3 regions of the Chengkuizengella sediminis genome follow, and region 3 is predicted to be linked to each of the others. Evidence: predicted binding sites of a transcription regulator. Region 3 holds the regulator's gene; each other region holds the start of a gene.

Region 1 (5,428 bases), on a different contig from region 3:
AGCATGAACAGGCATCGTAAAATCCAGCTGCTTTCCTTGACCAGAAAATAACCTTAATTCAGTCGGAAATGATGCATAACTTTGAAATGGAGAAGATAAACCAAAGATACAAATGAAGAAAACGAGCAGAAGTCCAATCAATCTTTTTACGAACAAAAAATCACACTCCCTTATCCTCCTTCGCTTGACGAATAGGGTATCGCCAATTGCGTACCTATAAGTTATCCTCCACGCCGTTCTTTTATAATTGTAAATGATTCCTCTGTTCCTTTTTCTTATCGGCCATGACAAGCATTTCTTTGGCATGATGTTCCGTTGTTTTTGTCACTTCAACACCACCAAGCATTCGTGCCATTTCATTAATTCGATGTTCTTCATGTAAATGACTTACATGGGTAAAGGTTCTATCGTTTTCAATGGACTTACGAATTAGATAATGTGCATCTGCCATACAGGCAACTTGTGGTAAATGAGTAATGGAAAACACCTGACATTCCTTTGACAACATTGACATTTTTTCTGCTATTGCTTGAGCAGCCCGTCCACTTACTCCTGTATCTACTTCATCAAATATTAATACTGGTATCCGATCCATTTTAGAAAAAATGGTTTTTAAAGCAAGCATAATACGAGACATTTCTCCACCAGAAGCTATTTTATGTAGTGGTCTTAATGGTTCTCCTGGATTTGGTGAAATCATAAACTCAATATGATCCCATCCTTCTTTAGTAAAATGACTCATATCATTAGACATATGTACATCAAACTTGGTCTTCTCCATCTGTAAATCACATAGTTCTAATTCAATTTTTTTTGACAATTGATTTGATATTTTTCTTCTTTTGTCTGACAATTGTTTAGCTGATTTCCTCAACTCATTTAAAATAATTTCTTTTTCTTCTTCGAGCTCCTGAATTTTAACATCTTTATTTTCCATTTGCTCAAGATCAGATTTTATTTTCTCCACATAATTCAAAATTTCTTCGAGATTTTCTCCATACTTCCTTTTTAGGGATGCTATCAAAGCAAGTCTTTGTTCAATTTCATCAAGACGAGACGGGTTAAACTCTATATTTTCCCGATATTCCCTTAAACCAAATGATGAATCCTCAATCTGATAATATGCAGATTGTATTTGTTCTAATAAAGGTTGTAACACTTTCTGATCATAGTGAGATATATGCTCAATATTTGAAACAGCTTTTCCTATAGAATCTAATGTTTGTTCTGTTCCAAATAGGAGCTGATATGCTTTATTTATTCCATCATACATTTTCTCTGCATTAGCTAGTTTGTGCTTTTCTACAGTTAAAAATTCATCTTCTCCCATTTTTAACTGTGCTTTTTCAATTTCGTCAATTTGAAAAGAATATAGATCTTTCATTTGTAAAAGTTGCTTGTCCGATTCTTCTAGTTGTCTCAAATCAGTTTGAACCATTGTGTATCTCTTATAGATAGATTGATATTTAGTTTTTAAATTCTTAATTTTTTCATCACCAAATAAATCCAACCACAATAAATGTTGATCAACATTTAATAATGATTGGTGTTCATGCTGCCCGTGGATATTGATTAAACATTCCCCTATTTCACGTAACATAGATAAATTGACTAATACGCCGTTTACTCTTGATGTACTTTTTCCTTGAGTTGTAATTTCCCTTCGAATGATTAAGTTTTCAGTTTCATCAATTTCTATTCCAAATTTTATAAGTACATTTATTACTGGATGATCTTTCTCCAAGTGAAATAAACATTCAATCTCTGCTTTTTGAGATCCATGTCTAACAAATTCAGATGATCCTCTACCACCAATAATCAAACTTAATGCATCAATAATCATTGATTTTCCAGCACCTGTTTCACCTGTGAAAACATGGAATCCATTTAGAAATTGGATGTTTGCTTCTTCTATTATAGCCAAGTTACGAATAGAGCATTCAATTAGCATAATTATCTACTTTGTCAAAACGAATATATCAACGAATAGAAACTTAGGATGATTGTTAAAAGAAATAAAGTATTTTAGATTCATATTAAAATCAGTTTTGACAAACTTACCTCCCATCTTGTTCTGTTATCTAATGATACGAACGTTTGTTTGAATACATTGTACCATACATATGTTCCCTTTAAAAGAACTGATGAGATATAAGTAAGTTATGAATATTACAATATTTGAATATACTGATATTATTTTAAAAATCTACATTTAAGGCAGCATAGCAATAAGTTTATCCTTAACTTCTATACTCTGCTCCTTCGTTCTACAAATAATAAGGATCGTGTCATCTCCACAAATACAGCCAAGTATTTCATTCCATTCTAAATTGTCTAATAAAGAACCGATTGCATTCGCAGTTCCAGGTAGACATTTCATAACTAATAAATTATCTGCAGCATCGATATGAAGAAAATTATCAACTAATGATCTTTTTAATTTATGAATCGGATTAAACTTTTTCTCCACAGGGATTGCATATTTATATCTACCATCGTTTAAAGGAACTTTAATGAGATGAAGCTCCTTAATATCTCTAGATACTGTTGCTTGAGTTACGTTAAAGCCAGCTTCTTTTAAGGAGGATACTAATTCCTCCTGTGTTTCTATGTCATGATTTGTAATTAATTCTCTAATCTTTATCAATCTTTGTCCTTTCATAACTTCCTCCTAAAATTAAGTAAATTTATATTAATTTCACTTGACTTTTTACCACTGGAAAACTACTTTTTTAATGGTATTATTTGATAAGTCTACGTAGATAATACCCTTAATCTTGTCGTATAAGATCGCATAATTAAATAAATGATCTCTAATTGAGCTCCCTGCTTTCCAATTTACATTATGACGATGTTTTGCAAGTATTACAATATAATCTTCATTATCTTTTGTAGCTATATAATCAATATAAAATCGGCTTGAAAGATCTGACCCATCGATATTAATTTGAATAGGTACGACTAGTTTTCCCGCAATTACATCGTAACCATATCTTTCTAGAATGGAAATCGCCTTTCCTTTTGGCTCACTAGCCTCATGAAGTGGGATATTGGATCTCATTGCTGTTTTGAACCATTTCCTGATCAGAAAGAAGAACCAAACTAATACACTAATAACAATGAGTAATAATACCAATAAATCCTTTTCATATGGCATCATATCACCTCGAAATTAATATTCGAGATAAGACATCAATTTCCTGCCATAATTAACAGAATTTCATCCTTGAGATGAAATATATTGGACATCATCAATAATGTAAGCCTTTACATATAATGTGAAATAAAAACCACCTACCGGTGATCTTTAATTCGATAATTCTTTAGCTTGATTAAGAACTTCATCAATTAATTTTGAGAAGTGATCAGATTGCACGATAGTCTTATTCAATTCATTAGAAGTATTCCAACATGCTAAAAATTCTATGTTTCCTTCTCCGCCTTTAATGGGTGAATAAGTTAAACCTTGTAAATATAAACCTAATTGTTGAGCCATTTCTAATACAGTGATTAATACCTCTCTATGAATTTGAGGGTCCTTGATAACTCCTGATTTCCCGACTTTATCACGTCCTGCTTCAAACTGAGGTTTCACAAGTGCTACGATTGTTCCCTTTTCATCTAATATTTCCTTTAATGTTGGTAAAATCAAACGTAATGAAATAAAACTAACATCTATAGAAGCAAAAGTTGGTGTTGGACCTTGTAAGTCCTCTTTTTTAACATATCGAAAATTAGTACGTTCCATTACTTTTACTTGAGAAGATTTACGTAGGGACCAATCAAGTTGATTATAACCTACATCAATCGCATATACGTATGATGCCCCATTTTGCAGTGCGCAATCAGTAAACCCACCCGTTGATGCTCCAATATCTAAAGCTACACTACCTTCCAAGTGGAGATTAAAAGCATGAATTGCTTTTTCAAGTTTTAAACCTCCTCTACTTACGTAGGGGTGCAAATTTCCTTTTATTCGAATTTGGGTAGTATTTCTTGGTATCTTAGTACCTGCTTTTTCAACCCGCTCTTCATTTACAAAAACAAGACCTGCCATAATAGCTGCTTTTGCCTTCTCTCTGCTATCGAAATGTCCTAATTCAGTTAATAAAATATCAATCCGTTCTTTATCTGCTTGCATAATACACCTAGATTCTTAAAGAAGTTAATTGAGATTCTGGTTAAATGTGTCCAGATTCCATATTTGTTGTTGATGGTTATGTGTTTACTTCACTTTTTTGATTACATAGATGTTTTACTTTTTCAATGATGTTTTCAACTGTTAATCCGATTTCCTTACGTTGATATTTGACACTGCCGTGTTCGACAAAATAATCTGGGTAACCCATTTGTTTAATCCTCATATGATAAATTTCTTCTTCTGCATAAAATTCAAGAATAGCACTTCCAAGTCCACCCTTGATGGAACCTTCCTCTAAAGTAATCAATGCTTTATTATCATTTGCCAAGTCTTGAAGCATGGAATGATCTAAAGGTTTCACAAACCGTGCATTGATGACCTCTAATTGGATATTTTCTTTAGCTAATTCATCAGCTGCTTCTTCTGCTAGTTTTACCATAGGTCCTACAGCTAAAACAGAAACTTGATCACCGTCTCTAACTACTTCCCAAGAACCAATCGGCAAAGCTTTTTTCTCTTTATCCATTTCCACACCAAAACCTGATCCTCGTGGATAACGGAATGCAATAGGTCCCTCATTATAATCTATTGCAGTTTTCACCATATGCTGAAGTTCATTCTCATCCTTTGGTACCATAATAACGATATTTGGAATATGATTTAGATAAGCTAAGTCATATGCCCCCTGGTGTGTCTCCCCGTCATCACCGACTAATCCAGCACGGTCAATAGCAAAAACGACATTCAAATTTTGCCTGCATACATCATGAACAAGTTGATCGTACGCTCTTTGTAAAAACGTGGAATATACTGCAAAAACAGGCTTCATACCTAAATCAGCTAATCCCGCACTCATGGTTGTTGCATGCTGTTCTGCAATACCTACATCAATCATTCGGTCAGGAAAATGATGAGCAAATTTATTTAAAGTGGTCCCGCTAGGCATTGCGGCAGTCACTCCTACAATTCGTTCATCTTCTTTAGCTAAATCGATTAAAGCTTTAGAGAATACGTTTGAATAACTAGGTACTGTTTGTGCTTTTTTTTGCTTTTCATCCTGATCAGATTCTAATTTATATGGACCTACCCCATGCCATTTATGAGAATCAATTTCCGCAGGCGAATAACCCTTTCCTTTTACAGTCACAACATGTACAAGAACAGGACCATCAATTTTATCTGCTTGTTTAAAAGCTTGCAATAGCAGTTCAATATTATGTCCATCTATGGGACCTATATAATTAAAGCCCAATTCCTCAAATAAAACACCCGAAACAATTAAATATT
Region 2 (5,428 bases), on a different contig from region 3:
ACACGACATACTCTGTACGATGCCATAATCATTAATAAAATTGTTACAATTTACATATATCTTTTGTATATTTTTAATTTTTTCTAAGGAGGAAGTATGGAAAATCGTAAAAAAAGTGAAGTTCGAGGTAAAACACAAAAAGTTGATGAACAAAATGATTTAGTTAAACAACCAACAGTCGACGATATTATGAGTTATGAAAAACTCGATCAGATACTTAAGGATATTTCGAATGATCAAAAAATATTAGACTTGCTCAAAGATAATCCTGTTGAAATCGTAAAAATGTATGAACTTACAACAAAAGAGTTGGAGGCACTAACTAGTGCTGATTTACTGCTCGTTAAACGACCAAGGAAACTTTAGCTAACGTCTTTATTTGAAGAATACAAATAGGCTCAGAGCCACCCGGGGAGGTAATGTTACAATGTGTTATTCGTTAATTAGCATTGTAATTCCTGTAAGAAATGAATTTGATCGTTTAGTTGGAACAATCAAGTCCATTATGGAGAACGGTGTTACTGCATGTGAGAAAGAATTTATTATAGTAGATGATGCTTCTGATGATCATTTCTATGAAAAAATAGTAGATGAGGTTTCTGAAGTTTGTATTAAGGTGTTTCGACTTGATGAGCATGTAGGAATTCCACGTGCAAGGAACTATGGTGTAAGTAAGGCACAAGGTGACATTATATTTCTAACCGATGCACATGTACGTTTTAGTAAAGGGTGGGATAGCTATGTGTTAAATAACATAGAAGATAATAGAATTATAGCTGCCACCATTTGTGATCCTAAATCAAATCTTAAAGGTTACGGGAGCCATTTAATCGTACCTTTTATGGGGATAAGGTGGAATCAAAAAATGGATGTTGATCGTCCATCTTTCGTTCAAGTTGCATCTTCAGCAGGGACTGTTCTTACCAAAAAGTTGTTTGAGAGAATTGGTGGATATGATTTAGGTATGATGATATATGGAGGTGCCGAGCCCGAATTTAGTATCAGGGCATGGTTAAGTGGTGCTGAGATTGTATCAGCCCCATCTCTCCAAGTTTATCATCGATTTAAAACGATTGAAGAAATTAGCATCTTTTTAAAAGGACTAGGAACGAATTTGATCCACAATAATCTCAGGTTTGGACTTTTATATTTAAGTGAACTCGCTTGCTTGCAAATGATTAGATATTTTGCAATGCTCTATCCTAAACGAATGCAAGATGCAGTTAAACTATTGCAAAACGGTGACGTTTGGGATCGGAGAGCTCAACTCAATGAAACTTTATCTTATGATTTTAAATGGTTTGTTCGCCATTTTAACTTGAAGGATCAAATAAACCAAGAAATTATTTTTTAACTGGTGAAAACAAATAGGACTGGAGGTGCAGTTACATATGAGAGTTCTAATTACAGGTATGGATGGTTATCTAGGTTGGGCATTAACCCAGTATTTAATCGCTCGTGGACATGTAGTAGGGGGGGTTGATAATTTCTTTCGTAGACAGTGGGTGGAAGAAATGGATTCATGGAGTGCTATTCCGGTTGTGTCGATGGAAGAACGGCTCATCACTTTAAAAGAGCGTTTTGGAGAGGTTGTTAAATTCTGGGAAGGGGATTTGAGAAACTATGATTTTGTAGAACACATCTTTCAGGAATTTCAACCAGAAGCAATTGTACACTTTGCTGAGTGTGCATCTGCACCTTATTCATCCATTGATGTACATCATGCTGTATTTGTGCAAAATAATAATATTACGACAACATTTAATATATTATTTGCAATGAAGGAATGGTCACCTGAAGCGCAATTAATAAAGCTTGGAACAATGGGTGAGTATGGTACACCTGATCTAGACATACCTGAGGGATTTTTTGAGGTCGAGTTTAGGGGACGAAAAGATAAACTCCCTTTTCCGCGCCAAGCGGGATCATGGTATCATTGGAGCAAGGTTCATGGATCAAACAATGTTATGTTCGCTTGTAAACTCTGGGGCTTGAAGGCAACAGATGTTATGCAAGGTGTTGTCTTTGGTACTCATATTGATGAAATGGGGAACTATGAGCGGTTATTTACACGTTTGGATTTTGATCAGGCATTTGGAACGATCATCAATAGGTTCTGTTGTGAAGCCGTAATCGAATATCCACTTACGATCTATGGTTCAGGAAATCAGAAACGTGGGTTTTTATCACTTCAAGATTCGATGCAATGTTTAACACTAATATTAGAACATCCGCCACCGAAAGGTGAATATCGTGTCTTCAATCAGTTTCAGAATGTATATTGTCTGTTCGAATTGGCACAAAAAGTAAAGAAAGTTGCAGAGGGATTCGGGTTAAACGTTCAGATTCAACACTTGGAAAACCCTCGCCTGGAACTTGAAGACCACTATTATCAACCAGATCATCAAAATCTTCTGAACCTTGGGTTTAAGCAAACAGTAGATGTTGAACGTGAGTTAGAAAACATGATTCATCAGTTAGTTAGATATACAGATCGAATTAAAGAGAAGAAACAAGTTCTTAAACCTGATATATTTTGGAATTATAAAGAATAAAATGCAGCCCCCCCACTTTAGCTAGACGAACTAATGTCAGTAGAGGGAAATTGATATTTTAATGAACTGGAGAAAATTAACGAAACATTAGGCTGGGTCTGGATCAATTCTTGTAACTTGACAAGTAGATATGGCTATCTTTTCTGAGCTTACGAGTTCACTAATAACGATACCTTCCCCAACCTTTAGAACAGTTCCAGGAATCATGACAAGACTCGAGTTTGTTATAAATTCAATGCCAACCTCTTGATTAATTAATTTAATTAGTTCGTTTGTGGCTGGATCCTCACAACAGCTGCACTCGCCTTTTTTATCCTGTCGCACTGGTTTCAATTTAGTATCAATTCCTAATGCATCACTTGCAACAGCAGTGACATTACATATAGCGTACAATCCTGCAGAAGTATCCGCTATAAAATTATCAACAGAATTAATTGTAACATTAAATTCATCACCAACAGGTGTAGTGATAGCCACATCCGTTTGACCTACTAGTTGTTGCATCACACACTGCATTGGACATACACAACAATCACAGGTCGTTCTGTCAAAATGTCCCATGATTTCACCTCCAATCGAGATTACGTTCATGTTATTTTATGTGGTAAGATATCGATTGGATTGGGCCAAAGGACTAGGATTCCCCTTTGTTATAAAAAATCCGCATTTGTTTATGTCAATATGTCGAGTGATGATTTTATTTTATGTTAGAAATCAGTGATTCTTCATCACTGTTTGGGGAATATATATTTTTTTTGTTGCTCTATAAATGACATCTTTCCAGTTTTACCAACAAACGTTTCCATGTTATCCCCATAATGCATAAGTAAAATTTTATCTTGAATCTCTTCTGGAAGAGTTAAAAGTTGGCTCAAGTTAGCATGTACTTCGACTTTTCCAGGTTCCTCTAAATTACAATCATGAAGAATGGTTTTGCAATTTCTTTCTTTATGAATGTGTGCAAGCAAGTTAGGATCAAACTGCATATCTGCGCTATAAAATATGTCATCATTAATCAATAATGAGTAACTTAATTTATTTGGAATATGCTTTGTTTGTATCATTTCTATATTTAAAGATGGAGTGATAATCGTATTTTCATTTTCAATTATCGGAATGACCTCAAAAAAATCTTCTAACTTATTTCCTTGTCCATCACTCAACCCTGCTTTTAAACTGTTTTCCCATAAAATAGGTAATAATTTAGAACAAATAAAAAGTTTTGGTTTTATATTATATAAGTATTTTGCTTGAAAGGCTAATTCCTCTACTCCACCTACGTGATCAGCATGTAAATGAGTAATTAATATCCCATCGATTTCTTGAACTGTTTTGTTTAATTGATGTAAAGCCATGGGGGCTGTGATGCCGCAATCAATTAAAAGAGTGAAATCATCAGCATAAACCAATGCATTGTTATTAAAGTATTTTTTTGAAAAGGCACTCCCAGTTCCAATCATTTGTATTTGTATAGTCATCATATTCCTCCCAATCTATTTCCTCTGTTATCCATTAAAGTTCACTTTATAAAGTTACCATAATGATGTAAAAAATACAGACCCAAAATTTTATCTACATGAAAATCGATCTTTTAGCATATATTAACATTGATAAATCAAACATATGTTCTATATAATAATTAATAAAGAAAAACCCTTTAAGGTTGGATGAAAATGAAAGAATCAAATATCAATCGAATGATAAATGAATATATAGTTTCATTGTATTTGTTAAAAGCAATGGATTTTGATAAAAAAACAACAGAATCGATGAAGTTAAATCGCTTTTGGAATACATTTCTTGATCGTTTACATAAAGTGGTGCTTCACGATCATATACGTATAAAAAAAAGAATAAAACAAATTGGCTGTAAAATTGTGGTTGAAGAAATTTTAAGTAACAAAAATGTTCATATTATGTATGTTTTTGAAGGTTATGAACATCATTGTGAGATAATGCCTTCCGTATTAAAAAACAAATGTGAAGAAAAACTAGATGCTTTAATGATAAAATAAAGCGTATAAATGAGGGAGTTGTTATCATAATGATTATAGCCATCAGTATTGTTATATTCATTGGGTTAGGGTGTTTTTCAATTGCCATGTATGTAGGTTGGAACTTATCACATCCCCAAAAACAATCTATCTTAGATTCTCCTATGAGATATGACCTTAAATATACAGATGTTGAATTCAAAAGTAGAGATCAAGTAACTAAACTAAAGGGATGGTTTATACCTAACCATTCAACAGAACCTGCTAAGATGACCATCATTTTTGTCCATGGTTATACAAAAAATAGGGAGCAAGACAATTTTCCATTTTTATCATTAGCTCAATCCATAGTTAAAGCAGGATACAATGTTCTTTTATTTGACTTAAGAAATTCAGGTGAATCGAGTGGAGGTTTAACCACTTTAGGGCAGCTTGAAAAATATGATGTTTTAGGAGCAATAGATTGGATACAACAAAATAAAGAAGGAAAAGTAGGTTTGCTTGGTGTATCCATGGGTGCTGCTACTGCAATACAAGCAGCGGCTGAAGAGCCTTCTGTAGCTGGACTTATAGCTGATAGTCCTTATCATGATTTGAAATATTATTTAAGAACTAATTTAGCAACATGGTCTAATCTACCTAATTCTATATTCACACCTTTAATTATGAATATATTAGGACCTCTAATTGGAATTAAACCAGAGGAGGTTTCACCTATCAAATCTGTGGATGCAATTTACCCCAGACCTATATTATTTATCCATAGTGAGGGTGATCAATCTATCTCTTATACGGAAAGTGAAAGGATGTTCAACAAACATCCTGACCAATTTGAATTTTGGAAAACGAAATGTGAAGTACATGTCCGTTCCTTTCAAC
Region 3 (5,428 bases):
TAACATAAAGAGGGGTATCGTCATAGATATTTTGCGTTTTCCTGACGCTACCCTATAACAGTCTTTCATCTGAACTTCTGGCTAATGAAATCCTACATAACTTACTAAAATGGGATAAATGTCCAAATAGTGACACAAAGAATATAAAAATTATATCTACACGTGATTATGATTCTCCTTTTAAATGAAGAAACCGCCTTTATAGACGGTAAATTTTATTTTTTCCTCAATCCCCGATAAGTTTAATCCCATAGTACTTCTTTTCACCAAGGAGCTTTAAATTTAAATTCCTTGGTTTTTGTATGAATGTCTAGGGATATTAGTCCAAGCAAATGGATTATAAGTTCATAAGATAGGATGAGGGATAGTAAAGAGGGGGGAATCTAATGGGTTTAAATAAAGAGCCCTTAGTTGTTGTTCAGATGTTTGTATTAGATCCATATGGTTTTATCGATCCAGATGTAATACGACTTCCTGATGATGGTACGTCTCAAGTTATTCTTACAGTTGATGTATGTGTTAAAGAACCACAGGAAACACAAGTATTATTGGAATCAATGATTCAAATTGCTGTAGATGATTTTGAATTCAATACACTTACAACTTTTGAAGTAATATATGAGCTCCTACGCAATGGTGATGTCATTGCAACGATCAATGACGAAATCGACTACTCAAAACCGGATGATTTTTTTAGACATACAAACCTCCCAAACTTTTCTTTAGTGGACAATAACCCAAGTCTTGGAATCAATACGTATGAACTAGTTTGTACAAATGTGATTGGTGGAGCAAGTATTGCTATCTTTGCTGGATCCCGAAGTCTAAAAGCAACAGTATTTACATTATAGAACAGTTTGAAAAAAAAAATTTATTATTAAACGGTTAACCGGAAGGGCGCTAGTATGGCGCTTTTTTTGTTGGACAGATCGCCCATTTTTTCAAATAAGAACAAACGTCCAATTCATTACAACAGTCATTTCATAAGATAAAGTATCTAATTATTGACTATATTGAGTGGAAGGTGTAAAAGATGTCCATATTTGGTGATACAAAATGTGACTGCTGTGTTTGTCCTATGCAATGTGTTTTGGAACAGTTGGTTGGGGAGGAAGTCAGCATTCTAATCCAAACAACTAATCCAGTTAGTCAGGTGATAAATGAAGTTAATGACTTTATAGTGTTTACTTCACAAGGAAATTATCCTATTTGTAATGTTGTTGCGGTTTTTGTACCAATGCCTAGTCGTAATTTAAGGCTAAAACCAATTAAAAAAAATGTGGGAGAATGTAGTTGCTGTGAAGCCCCAATGACAAATGTATTAAAATTACTTAAAGGAAAAGACGTATTCGTGGAAACATTGGGAATAGTTCCTAACATACTGGGCACAGTTACTGATGTTGGAGAAGGGATTGCGGTAGTAACTGGTAGTGGTACTAGTAATTTTCCAACTGTAATTTCCACATGTGCAATAACAAGGGTCATCCAGTCTTAATACCAAATATTCGGGTTTTAATATTGAGATTTAGCTATCGCATTGATTAATTGAAAAAATCCATAATAAAAGCTTATTCCGCTATGGAGAAGCTTTTATTATGGATTTTTTGTTTTTTTGTTTTACTTAAATTAGAAATATACATATTTGTATATTGTTACTTGAAAATGAAAGTATATCTATATTATTATATCATTTTTCGGGTTCAGTTCGTTGTAATCAAAAATTATGAAACTTAAAAAATATATTATTATGATAATGAATAAATAAATATTACTAATTTATTAAGGAGGAGTTATTAGCATGTTAAAAAAGTTAGTACAAACAGAAGGAGTTTCTTATAGTCCCAGGTTAAACAAACGTGCGTATTACGATGTTCCTCTTATTGATTCTATTAGTAGAGTTTATATTTCATCTAAACCATTTGTTCGTATACAATTGTGGGATGGCAGTAAAAAAATTCAAGAAGTACATACAACTGGAGAAAATTATTTTGACTTTAATTATCATCGAAGATATGAGGGTGAGTTTTTTATAAGAATTCAAAATCTAGCATCAAGATGGCAAGTTGTGGATATAACAATTATTTATTGAATGTCCTGACGGGTATACTTAGAGTATAAAAAACCTCAGCATGTGCCAAGGTTTCCTTGAGAGGGATATGATGGTTTTTTTAATAGAACAAGTTCGATGACTTCTTGGAATTCAACGATATTTTTTATAATTGTTATTAAATAAATCTGTTTCTTTTGGAGATTTTAATGATTTCTTACCTTCTAATTTTTCAAATTCTTCGTATAAACGGTGTCTAGTCCTCTCATGAAAGTTTGAGAATTTATAATCCCCATACCCAAATAAATCCATTGTCTCACTCCTACATGTTTTATATTTTTCTATCTGATAATCAAACCATAGCACAAAAATGTTTTTTTTCAGTAAATGAAATGTAAAATTTTCGCACTTTAATAATGTATGAAGCAAAATAAAATTTGATTATACTTTTTTACCAATATTAGTTAAAATGTGTGAATGCCTTTATAAATTTTGTTTTATCAAATGATAAATTAATCAAATCAATAAAAAAACTTCCTCCAATATTGGAAGAAGTTTAATCTTTATAAGACGCTTTAATAAATTTTAGTTTGCAGTTGTCTTTATTAACTAATGTCTCTAAATAATCCCACTACTTTGCCTAATATACTAACTTCATTGAGTAAAATTGGCTCCATTGTTGAATTTTCAGGCTGTAGTCTAAAATGGTTGGATTCTTTAAAAAATCTCTTGACGGTTGCTTCATTGTCTTCGGTCATGGCAACCACAATTTCACCATTATTTGCGGATTGCTGCTGCCTTACGATAACGTAATCGCCATCGTGAATTCCAGCCTCAATCATGCTTTCTCCAACAATCTGAAGCATGAAAACATTGTAATCTCCGACATAATGATTTGGAAGTGGAAAGTACTCTTCTATATTTTCTGTAGCAAGAATTGGAAGACCAGCGGTAACTTTTCCAATCAAAGGTACTTGTGCTATGGAAGAAGTAGCGATAGTAGGATTTTCCTCATCTAATATTTCGATAGCACGTGGTTTTGTAGGGTCTCTACGAATAAACCCTTTTTTTTCTAATCTTTCCAAATGGCCATGTACTGTAGAACTGGATGCTAAACCTACTGCTTCTCCAATTTCACGAACGGATGGAGGGTAGCCTTTTTTTTGCACCTCTTCTTTAATAAAATCTAATATTGATTGTTGCCTAGTAGATAACTTGTTCAATTTAATTCCCTCCCCATTTTTTTCATCACAATAAACGTTCTATGTATTATTTGGTATTATAACATAGAACGTTATTTCGCACAAACATAAGTTCGAAAAATATGTTGACACAAACAACTGTTCGTGATAACCTGAAATTAGAACAAATGTTTGGAGGTAATTATATGCATTTAATTTATACAAGTAATGCCATAGATACAAAAAAAGCAGTACAGCTAAAAGTTCAAAACAAATCAACTATTTTAAGAAAAAAGGTACTATTTATTTTAATTATCACTGTGATTGTAACAATTGGATTGATGTTTGGAACGATCTTGAATGTTTTTGCATCCGAAAATACGGTAACTGTTCAACTTCAAGACGAACAAACTATACAAATTCATGTAAAACCTGGAGATACATTATGGAGTATTGCTAAGAGCTATGTACCCAAAGAAGTGGACATCCGATATTTTATTTCTAAGATTAAAGAGGAGAATCAACTACAAAATAGTAATATCATTATAGGACAAGCCTTGTTGATTCCTAATGTTGAATTATAAATGGTGTAATTGACATGAGGAAATGTGCCAATAATAGTGAAGAATAGTAGAGTATGATCTATAAGGAGTTTATGTCACTATGGACAAAATATCATTATCAAAAGCAAAAGCACGCGACTTTCTTATTTCATATCAAGGTTTGAAACCTTCAAATCAATTTTCGGGTAAACAAGGAATCATTGATTTTATTCATCGTGTTGGATGCATTCAATTTGATCCATTGAATGTAGTAGGTTTTAACCAAGAGTTAGTGTTGCAATCCAGAATTTATAATTTTTGTACTCACATGCTTCAAGAATTGTTATACAAAGAACGGGTTTTATTAGATGGATGGGATAAAAACATGTCAATTTATCTTACTGAGGATTGGCCCTGTTTTTCAAGGTTTAGAGCTTTGAAGAGAGAACAATTAAAGAATGTAAAAGAAGTGCAGGCAATTCGTCATGATGTAATAAGCATAATAAAAGAAAAGGGACCGGTATCTTCGAAAGATTTATCATATAATCAAATTGTCGATTGGCCGTGGGCACCTACTCGATTATCTAGAGCTGCCTTAGAAAGTTTATATTTTGCAGGAGATTTAATTATTTATAATAAGGATAGAACACGTAAAATGTATGATGTTACAGATCGAAATCTTCCTGAGCAATTGTTATTAAAGGAAGATCCAAATAAAACGTTTGAGCAATATGTAGACTGGTATGTAATGAGGCGTATAGGAGCGATTGGTCTATTATGGGATAGATCAGGGGACGCATGGTTAGGGATTAGAGGAATTAAAAGTTCTGATCGTAAAATGTCCTTACAACGATTAATTGAGGCTGGGAAATTAATTGAAGTAACAATACACGGAATATCTAATAAATTCTATATGAGAAAAACAGATGAAAGCTTTCTAACAAAACATAGTGGTGGTCAAAGTTATGCTTCAATTATTGCACCACTTGATAATCTGATATGGGATCGAAAGTTAATTAAGGAACTCTTTGAGTTTGAATATATATGGGAAGTTTACAAACCTGTAAATGAACGTAGTTATGGTTATTATGTACTACCAATTTTACATAATGATCGGTTTATAGCAAGGTTTGAACCAGTTAAAGATAAAAAGAAAAAAGTTTTAATGATTAAAAATTGGTGGTGGGAACCTGGGTTTACGGTTTCAGAACAATTAAAGTTTGATTTAAAGACGTGTTTTGAGAGATTTATACGTTATTTGGGTGTAGAACAAATACTTGCAGATTCTAATTTAATTGAAGAAAAGAATTTAGGATGGTTAGTTGATGAAAAATAATTATTCTTATTGAAAGTGAAAGTAGGCAATTTTATTGGAAAAAGAACGTAAAATTTTTGAAAAAATAGCAAACCAATTAGTATTAAGTGGTGTAAATGTGTCACATGGTAAAATGATGAGCTCACCTGCAATCAAATATAAAACGAAAGTATTTACATTTTATGATAAAAAGGAAATGGTTTTTAAATTAGGGAAGGATTTTGATCCAAAAACTCATAATTTACAACATACACGTGTACTAAGTCCCTTCAAAAATAAAATCCCACTATCAGGATGGTTGGTTGTATCATCTAATGAGAGTAATCGATGGGAAGAGTTAGCT

Evidence for each region. The regulator LexA, encoded in region 3, represses DNA repair genes until DNA is damaged. The targets are predictions, from matches to a motif close to CGAACATATGTTCG.
Region 1: the regulator LexA is predicted to act here: its motif matches at 2,091-2,104, upstream of recN (DNA repair protein RecN).
Region 2: the regulator LexA is predicted to act here: its motif matches at 4,172-4,185, upstream of EPK97_RS02085 (YhjD family protein).

Annotation. Positions count from the first base shown of each region.
Region 1 covers NZ_SIJC01000002.1:220,476-225,903, reverse strand. The annotation lists gene spoIVB (SpoIVB peptidase) at 1-156, opposite strand, end outside; gene recN (DNA repair protein RecN) at 242-1,951, opposite strand; gene ahrC (transcriptional regulator AhrC/ArgR) at 2,213-2,662, opposite strand; gene EPK97_RS05575 (hypothetical protein) at 2,711-3,157, opposite strand; gene EPK97_RS05570 (TlyA family RNA methyltransferase) at 3,308-4,141, opposite strand; gene dxs (1-deoxy-D-xylulose-5-phosphate synthase) at 4,218-5,428, opposite strand, start outside.
Region 2 covers NZ_SIJC01000001.1:428,280-433,707, reverse strand. The annotation lists gene EPK97_RS02110 (hypothetical protein) at 97-366, shown strand; gene EPK97_RS02105 (glycosyltransferase) at 428-1,354, shown strand; gene EPK97_RS02100 (NAD-dependent epimerase/dehydratase family protein) at 1,392-2,555, shown strand; gene EPK97_RS02095 (hypothetical protein) at 2,643-3,116, opposite strand; gene EPK97_RS02090 (MBL fold metallo-hydrolase) at 3,284-4,033, opposite strand; gene EPK97_RS02085 (YhjD family protein) at 4,229-4,570, shown strand; gene EPK97_RS02080 (alpha/beta hydrolase) at 4,600-5,428, shown strand, end outside.
Region 3 covers NZ_SIJC01000005.1:287,713-293,140, reverse strand. The annotation lists gene EPK97_RS12775 (hypothetical protein) at 387-851, shown strand; gene EPK97_RS12770 (hypothetical protein) at 1,034-1,495, shown strand; gene EPK97_RS12765 (hypothetical protein) at 1,799-2,089, shown strand; gene EPK97_RS12760 (hypothetical protein) at 2,201-2,359, opposite strand; gene lexA (transcriptional repressor LexA) at 2,653-3,270, opposite strand; gene EPK97_RS12750 (LysM peptidoglycan-binding domain-containing protein) at 3,435-3,812, shown strand; gene EPK97_RS12745 (DNA glycosylase AlkZ-like family protein) at 3,892-5,106, shown strand; gene EPK97_RS12740 (hypothetical protein) at 5,141-5,428, shown strand, end outside.